One region of the Paenibacillus sp. ALE3 genome, then DNA from elsewhere that is predicted to be linked to it. Evidence: predicted binding sites of a transcription regulator. Region 1 holds the regulator's gene; the other holds the start of a gene.
What was found. The regulator NrdR, encoded in region 1, represses ribonucleotide reductase genes. The targets are predictions, from matches to a motif close to AACACNATATATNGTGTT.
Positions count from the first base shown of each region.

Region 2: a site for NrdR is predicted at 1,795-1,812, ahead of nrdI (class Ib ribonucleoside-diphosphate reductase assembly flavoprotein NrdI). Genes of this name have one in related genera too.

Region 1 is NZ_CM134214.1:3,339,593-3,344,014, reverse strand. Features, by position in the region: gene ACXHJ2_RS14670 (MntP/YtaF family protein) at 1-335, shown strand, start outside; gene coaE (dephospho-CoA kinase) at 346-942, shown strand; gene ACXHJ2_RS14660 (lytic transglycosylase domain-containing protein) at 939-1,502, shown strand; gene ACXHJ2_RS14655 (alpha/beta-type small acid-soluble spore protein) at 1,621-1,845, opposite strand; gene nrdR (transcriptional regulator NrdR) at 1,951-2,418, shown strand; tRNA gene ACXHJ2_RS14645 (tRNA-Ala) at 2,549-2,624, shown strand; tRNA gene ACXHJ2_RS14640 (tRNA-Lys) at 2,636-2,708, shown strand; gene ACXHJ2_RS14635 (GNAT family N-acetyltransferase) at 2,942-3,370, shown strand; gene ACXHJ2_RS14630 (alpha/beta hydrolase family protein) at 3,357-4,361, opposite strand; gene ACXHJ2_RS14625 (GNAT family N-acetyltransferase) at 4,345-4,422, opposite strand, start outside.
Region 2 is NZ_CM134214.1:3,183,834-3,188,255, forward strand. Features, by position in the region: gene ACXHJ2_RS13800 (MFS transporter) at 1-802, opposite strand, end outside; gene ACXHJ2_RS13805 (GNAT family N-acetyltransferase) at 805-1,365, opposite strand; gene ACXHJ2_RS13810 (DUF2500 domain-containing protein) at 1,425-1,526, opposite strand; gene nrdI (class Ib ribonucleoside-diphosphate reductase assembly flavoprotein NrdI) at 1,979-2,338, shown strand; gene nrdE (class 1b ribonucleoside-diphosphate reductase subunit alpha) at 2,325-4,409, shown strand.

The DNA.
Region 1 (4,422 bases):
TATTTTCGCTGGAGTTCCGCAAATGGGGGCTTGTTATTCGGATTCTTCGAAGCCCATCTGCTGCGGATATGGACCGTTCCGGCAGTATATCTGCTACCGAAGCGGTTTGGTTAGGTATTGCATTATCGGTCGATGCGTTCGGAGCAGGATTAGGTGCAGCCATGCTTGGTTTTCAGCCCCTGTCTACTGCGCTGGCTATTACGTTATTCAGTGGTGTATTTTTAATTGCTGGTATGAAGGCAGGGTTCTTCCTGTCAGCATTTCGATTTATGAAGGCGCTCGGTGTATTGCCGGCATTATTACTCATTATGATGGGCATATTGAAGCTGTTATGAGGTGAAGAGCATGAATATCGGATTAACCGGAGGGATCGCTACCGGAAAAAGCACCGTGTCGGCTCTTTTGGTCGCCAAGGGTGCGCTGCTGATCGACGCAGATGCCATTGCCCGGGAAGTCATGCTTCCGGGGCATCCGGTGCTGGCGGCGGTCATACAGCATTTTGGACAAGCTATAGTGAACAGTGACGGAACCCTGCACCGCAAAAGACTGGGAGAGATTGTATTCGGAGACCCTGTTCAGCGACAGGCACTTAACGATATTACGCATCCTGCTATTCGTGAGGAAATGCGTCTGCGCATGGAAGCTTATGAACGGGAGCAGCCGGACAAGCTTGTTTTGGCAGATATCCCGTTAATGTATGAGTCTGGGCTGGAGAGCCTGTACGAGGAAATTATGGTTGTATATGTACCACGTGATATTCAGCTCCGACGTCTGATGCTTAGAGACGGTCTGACAGAAGAGCAAGCCGAGCTTCGCCTGTCCGCACAAATGGATATCGAGCAGAAAAAAAGTTTGGCTGATATTGTTATTGATAATAGCGGAACACAGACTGAGACGAAGCGGCAAATTGATCAGTTTTGGCAGCGAAAGGGACTTGCATGAACATTTTACGTAAGAAAAGAGTCCTGCTCATTTTGTTTGTCGGATTTGTCCTGATTCTGTTCCTCAATTCCAATTGGATGTCATGGTTTTACCCGATTCAATATAAGGATGAAATTCGGCAATATTCACAGACGTATGAAGTGGACCCATTTTTGGTGGCGTCTATTATCCGTGTGGAAACAAACTTTAAAACCAGCAAGCAGTCACACAAGGGTGCACTGGGGCTTATGCAGATTATGCCGAATACCGCCAATTGGATTATGGACAGTGCCCAGATTCAGAAGGTCCCGCTGGACAGTGTAAAGCACGAGCCTGGCACCAACATTGAGCTGGGAACCTGGTATCTGCATAACCTGTCTATGAAGTTTCAGGATAATCCTGTGGTCATCGTAGCGGCATATAATGCTGGTCCAGGTAAAGTTAAGGAGTGGCTGGATCAAGGGGTGTGGGATGGCAAAGAAGAGTCCATTAAGCAAATCCCTTTTGGTGAGACACGGCATTATGTACAGCGAGTCATCTACTATTACAGGCAATATACAAAAATTTATAATGAGTTTTAAGTGACAGGTTAATGACAATATGAGCCTTTTCGCTTTAAAATGAAAAAAGCGCAGGACAGGCTGTTTTTAGCAGCCTATCCCTACACTTTTTCGTATTACTTCTTGATTATTACCGAGATTATTGGTATTGACCTGCCAATTGTTGTTCGGCGATCGTTACGAGGCGTTTTGTGATGTAGCCCCCGATCGAACCGTTCTCATAGGAAGTCATGTTACCTTGGTATCCATCTTGAGGAATGCTGATACCCAGCTCTTGAGCGATTTCATATTTCATTTGCTCCAGAGCACCGGAGGATCTGCTGACTACCAGGTTGTTGGAGTTGCCATTGTTTCCTTGTGCCATTGTTGTTCACCTCCTCGCGACGTGGTAAACATATTATGATCCGTTTCGACAAAATTATTACTAAAAAGCTTCGGGAATTTATTGGAAAAAGGAAGTGATGAGATTATGAAGTGCCCGTATTGTGCCTACAATGGCACGAAAGTGTTGGATTCGCGACCAGCGAATGATAATAAGTCCATCCGCCGCCGTCGCGAATGCGAACAGTGTGCCAGGCGTTTTACCACCTTTGAAATGGTAGAAGAGACCCCACTGATGGTCATCAAAAAAGATGGCAGCCGTGAAGAGTTTAGCCGTGATAAAATGCTGCGCGGTCTCATTCGAGCCTGTGAGAAGCGTCCAGTTTCAGTCGAGCAGCTCGATCTGATCGTATCTCAGGTGGAGAACGCTATTCGCAACACAGCAGCCACAGAGGTGGATAGCCAGCAGATTGGTGAGCTAGTCATGGAACAGCTCTATCCTGTGGATGAAGTCGCCTACGTACGCTTTGCGTCCGTCTATCGGCAGTTCAAAGACATCAATATGTTTATGAAGGAACTGAAAACACTGTTATCCAAAGATACAGACAGCGACTGATCGCTGACTGTATCTTTTTAGGGCCGTGGTGGGAAGAGGATTATATTTTTTTTATAAAAGTATTGACACAGGGTCGAATATTTTATATGATATAGAAGTCGCTTGAAACGTTAATTCACTTACATGTGACGGGGCCTTAGCTCAGCTGGGAGAGCGCATCGCTGGCAGCGATGAGGTCAGGGGTTCGATCCCCCTAGGCTCCACCATAATTTTATATGGACTCTTAGCTCAGTTGGTAGAGCAGTTGACTCTTAATCAATTGGTCCAGGGTTCGAGTCCCTGAGAGTCCATTCTTTAGAAAAAACGGCAGAAATGCCGTTTTTTTTGTTATTCATAGATCTGTTCCCAGCCTAACCAAGGACAGGTAGGGGTTGAATGAGCGCTTATCGAGTTTGATTATAAATAGAACCCATTGTTTGTGAGTGTACTTTGATCGTTGTTTCAACGCAGTTCGTATTTTACAAATGAGTTGAGTTCCTTCAAATGAATTTCTAAATGAATTAATAGATTATGCTGAATTGAATTGAAATTAACTTTACATGGTGAGAATGTAGCTACTTTAGATATAATCGTAAACGAGGATGGAGAGCAACTGAAGGAGCTTTTGAAAAAAAGAGGGTACATCTTGCAGGATGGGAAAGAAACGACGTCCTATATGAATGTACCGCATGATGTAAAGCTGGAATTACCAAACGGGTTTAGAATTTCGGATGCGAATGAAGTTGCTTCTTTCACTACTGTCTGGTACGACGAGCTAAATAAAATAGGAATACTGAAGCCTGTAGGTACGATACCGAAATATAGAAAAATGGGGCTTGGAAAAGCCGTTATTTATGAAGCCATAAAAAGAGTCAAGGACAAAGGTGTAGAAAGAATCTTTTCGATGGGTTTTTCATTAGCCTATTCCAAAGAAATATGGAAAAAAAGAATATCATTGTTTAATGCTGACTGACATAATCGGCAAGAATCTTCAGGTACTCATCATCCACCAATTGTCTTGGGGCAAATATGGCTGTTAAGAAGGTTAGGGACTTGGAATGCGCGATTTGTTCATTCATCATGGAATGGTCAACTTTAGGCAAATGAATGACAGACAGCAGCTCTGGAGATATCTTTTGGCGATATACTCGCTCGGTGTCTTTTACATCTACGTTCATATCTTTTCCAGCCAGCACCAAGAGTACAGGAGATTTAAAGTAGCTTAATTCTTTCGTAGAATCAGAACGAAAATTTTTGCCTATAAAGCTCCATCTTTCTTTGGGAATTATATTCTCAGGATCGGCCATGCTTAGGTACTCTTCATAGGAAGCATGTTTTTTCAGTAGTTGTAGAGTCTTTTGGTCGTAGTCCAGTCTCTTTTTAATTTGCTGCGGGCTAGCTCCTTCTTGTTCCAACTCTTTCCTGGTGTTAAATTGCCCTTGTGTAATCCAATTCACGGCCGGCGATACAAGGATGCTGAATGCAATATCATGCTCCTCTTTAACGATTTTCGGAATGACCCAGCCTGCTTGACTGGCCCCCCATAGGCCGATTTTGTGCTTATCAATCATCGGTAAGGTTTTGGCCCAGGCAACTGCATATCGAATCTCCTGTGCTCGGTCCTCCATACTTTGCTCTAGCCAATTGCCTGGAGCGCCGTTAATACCGGGCTTATTCAGGGATAAGGAAGCGTAGCCCTTAGAAGCGAACCTTTCCCACAGTGGTTTGTATCCATCATCATAGGTGTCATTGATTGGACCATCTCCATGGACAAAAACAACCAGTCCAATCTTTCCCGAGTAGTTCTTAGGCAAAGCCAGTGTACCTGTTAATACTCCTTTGGGAGTCGCAATTTGTATTTTTTCTTCCGTCATCTTGTAGGAATTTTGATATAAAACAATCAATATCAAGGCAAAAGCCAGACCTGCCACAATACCAAGGGTAAGCCTATATGTTTTTTTCAATGCTGTTCTCTCCTCGATTGCAGTTTCGTTCTTTCCAGCTCATTAAATGCCATACAGGCTC
Region 2 (4,422 bases), 160 kb from region 1:
AACGTGCGCCTAGCTTTCGAACCAGATAGCTTCCCAAAGTCATACATAGTGAATAGCCTGCCTTAATAAACCCCATAATCCAAATCCCTTGTTCAGAAAGACCGACCAGACGTGGCTGTTGAAATGTATTCCCTGCCGAGTTTGAAAAGCTGATAAATAAACCAATGATAAACACAATCCAGATCGACTTATTTTCAAAACCGATACGGACACTTTCCCTGATAATCGTTTTAATGTGAGTAGTTGATGCTTTTCGATGGGTAATATTCTTCTCATCCATATAAAAGCAGCATAGAAATATACACAGGATAATAGATACAATGCTGGCTGCCCAGGGAAGTGAATAGTTAAAAGTTGCGAGAAAGGCCCCCAACAGACCGCAAATAAATCCCGAAATGTACTGTATACTGTTGGAGGTTGTAAAAAGAACTTCCATCGGCTTATCGCTGTTTTCCACAGCCCAGGATTCCAACGAGCCTGATTGCAAGCATATTGCCAGACCCCCAAAGACTTGTGCGAACACAAGCAGGCACATGTGATCTGCCCAAACGAATAACACACTGTAGACTAGAAAACAACAAAGTCCCATAACAACAGAAATCTTTCTTCCATATTTGTCTGCAATAGCTCCTGTTGGTATTTCAAACAGAAAAATACTTACAAAGAATACAACCAGCAAGAAATTCGCACTTTGCAGAGAAAGTCCTTTAGCTAATAGAAATAGAATAAGCGTAGTTCCCGTGATTTCACTCATAAAAAATTGCAGAAAGCTGACGAAGTAAAATAGCTTATGTGGCCTCACTTTCAGGATTCCTTCGTTTTCTCTACAGCCTCATACTCACTTCGCAACATTCCCATCTGAATAATGTCATAGTACTGTCCTTCCCTGAATAGCTTTTCCCGTAGCCGCCCTTCCTCCTTGAAGCCACATGCCAGATAGCAACGATATGCACGTTCATTGAACGCATACACCTCCAGTTCCAGCCGATGCAGGTTCAGCGAACGAAACGCAAATTTTTGTATCAGCCGGATTGCTTCCCGCCCATAGCCCTTGCCCAGGTCACCGTCACGCCCGATTACAATTCCAAGGGTGGCATGCCGATTCACCCAGTTGATTTTGAATAAATCGAGTTGTCCAATATAGTCCAATGTGTCTTTATGAGCAATGATAAAGCCCTTGATCTCAGAGGTGCCGTCAATCATCATCTGTACAAACGATTCACTATTAGCCAGTGAATGCGGATAGATAAATACGTCGCTTAAACCATGTGTGATTTCCGGGTCATTGACCCATCTTCGGATATCAGGTATATCCTCCTGACGGTACTCTCTTAAAACAATTCGTGCTCCAATGATATGTGGCATCGTCAGCTTCCTCTCTATATGTATTTGTTCTGGTAATACTCTAACACCTCGCCATCCCTCTACGCTCCCATTAATCTCACAAACTCCAGAAAACGTGTACCTTTATAATGAACCTCCCCGCGATCCCCGATTACAATCATTCCGAAGTCCGTATCCTTCACCTCCAGCTCCTTACGTTCACCCCCTCCATAAAACCACTTTCCATCTACTTCATCCTTTCTACAGTAAAATGCAAATTTTCCAATCTATTGCCCATTGACAAATGGTACATCCTCAGCCTTAAAAACTCCAATACTTTTTTAACATACTTACGAAAAAAAAGTTCTTTCGCTCTTTTCCGCACCCTGCTTGGACTTACACCGGATCTAGGTCCTCTGAGCCTCTCTAGACCGATTGACAAAACTATATATAGATATAAAATAGAGATTGTACTCTAAATATAGTGTAAAAAACGTATTTATGCCCGATATCTTGAAGATAAAGGTATGAAAATACATGTAAATATAGAGTCAAAAATCTTAAATGGCGCAGCCAGCAAGGGATTACAGCTATGATGGGTCTCTTGGCAATGCCGTTTTCTTTTTTTCGTTAATTGTTAAGGAGGTTGCACACCATGCTGATTGCTTATGATTCCAAGACCGGCAATGTAAAAAGATTTATAAACAAGCTCAAGCTTCCGGCTGTTCAGATTGAGGAACAAATGACCATAGAAGAACCTTACGTACTCATTACATATACAACCGGGTTTGGACAGATACCTGAGAGGGTATCTTCATTTTTGAAAAAAAATGCACAAAACCTTGTTGGTGTAGCTGCAAGCGGCAACCGTAACTGGGGTGACAAATTTGCCAAAAGTGCGGATTTGATTGCCGACCATTATAATGTCCCCGTGATTAGCAAATTTGAATTATCTGGAACGTTCGGAGATGTAGAGCGTTTTAAACAGGAGGTGAGCCGAGTTGCGGCATATTGAATTGAACAACATGTTGATGAAACGCGATACAGACGGCTTTTTCCAATTGGAAAAGGACCAAGAGGCTGTAGCAGAATTTATGAAGGAAGTTCAAGAACGGAGTTTGAAGTTTGCTGACACAGCTGCTCAAGTGCTGTATATGATTGAGAATGATTATTACGAAAATTTCTATAACAGCTACACGGCTGATGAAATTAATGATATTTTCCATATCACTCATAGCTATAATTTTAAATTTCCTTCCTATATGGCAGCATCCAAGTTTTATACCGATTATGCAATGAAGAGTAATGACCGTAAAGTCTACCTGGAACACTACCCTGACCGGGTGGCTGCTGTCGCCCTGCATTTGGGACGCGGCAACGCCGATACGGCCCGCCTGTTGTCCCGCTCGATGATGGAGCAACGTCTCCAGCCAGCTACACCAACTTTCCTGAACGCTGGCAAAAGCCGTCGTGGGGAATTGGTGTCCTGCTTCTTGCTCGAAATGGATGACTCTCTGAACTCAATCAACTATGTATTGAACACTTGCATGCAATTGTCCAAAATCGGCGGCGGTGTGGCGGTTAACCTGTCGAAGCTGCGGTCACGCGGCGAGGCGATTAAAGGTGTAGAAGGCGCAGCAAAAGGCATTATGCCTGTGCTGAAGCTGATGGAAGATGGTTTCTCCTACGCGGATCAAATGGGTCAACGTAAAGGCTCTGGCGCTGCCTATTACAACATATTCGGATGGGACGTGCTGGAGTTCCTGGATAGTAAAAAAATTAATGCCGATGAAAGAGTACGCCTTAAGACACTTTCGATCGGATTGCTGGTGCCCAACCGCTTTTACAAGCTGGCTCAAGATAATGAACCGCTGCATGTGTTTGCACCTTATAGTGTGTTCAAGGCTTATGGAACGCATTTGGACGACATGGATCTGGATGAAATGTACGATACACTGCTCGCTGACGATCGAGTGAAGAAAAAAATAGCAATGAGCGCACGTGATATGCTGACGAAAATTGCCATGATTCAGTTGGAGTCTGGCTATCCATATATTATGAATAAGAGTAACGCAAATCAGGCGCATGCTCTTAAAAACGTGGGCCAAATCAAAATGTCAAACCTGTGCACGGAAATCTTCCAGCTACAGGAAACTTCTGAGATTGCCGATTATGGACAACAGGATATTATTCGCAGGGATGTAAGCTGTAACCTGGCTTCCCTGAACATTGTAAATGTGATGGAGCACGGCAAAATCCGCGAGTCCGTTCACGAGGGTATGATTGCTCTCACTTCGGTCAGCGATATGACCCAAGTGGCTAATGCACCAGGTGTTGCGAAAGCGAACCGTGAAATGCATTCCGTTGGTCTGGGTGTCATGAATCTGCACGGCTACCTTGCCAAGAACAAGATTGCATATGAAAGCAATGAAGCGAAGGATTTTGTCCGTACCTTCTTCATGACGATGAACTATCATTCCATCGAAAAGAGTATGGAAATCGCAAAAGCAGCCGGACAAAGCTTCTATGGATTTGAGGAGTCAGATTATGCGACAGGTGTATACTTTGACCGATATCTGAACACGGATTATCGTCCAACAACGGCACGTGTGCAAGAGCTGTTCAAGGACATTTATATTCCAACTCAAGCGGATTGGGACAAACTAAAAGCAGATGTCAAGAAGAACGGTCTGTACCACGCTTATCGTATGGCGATTGCTCCTACTGCCAGCATTTCGTACATTCAAAATGCAACGTCCAGCGTTATGCCAATTGTTGAGCAGATCGAAACTCGTACCTATGCGAATTCGACGACTTACTATCCGATGCCGTATTTGCAAAAGGATAATGTATTCTTTTACAAATCCGCTTATCAAATGGATCAATTCAAAGTGCTTGATCTGATTGCTGAAATCCAGCCTCACGTGGACCAAGGAATTTCGACTGTACTTCATGTGAACAGTGACGTGACTACGCGTCAGTTAGCACGTTGCTATCTGTATGCTGCACATAAAGGACTTAAATCGTTATACTACACACGTACCAAAAAACTGTCTGTGGAAGAGTGCCTCACTTGCTCCATCTAATGCATATATGGTA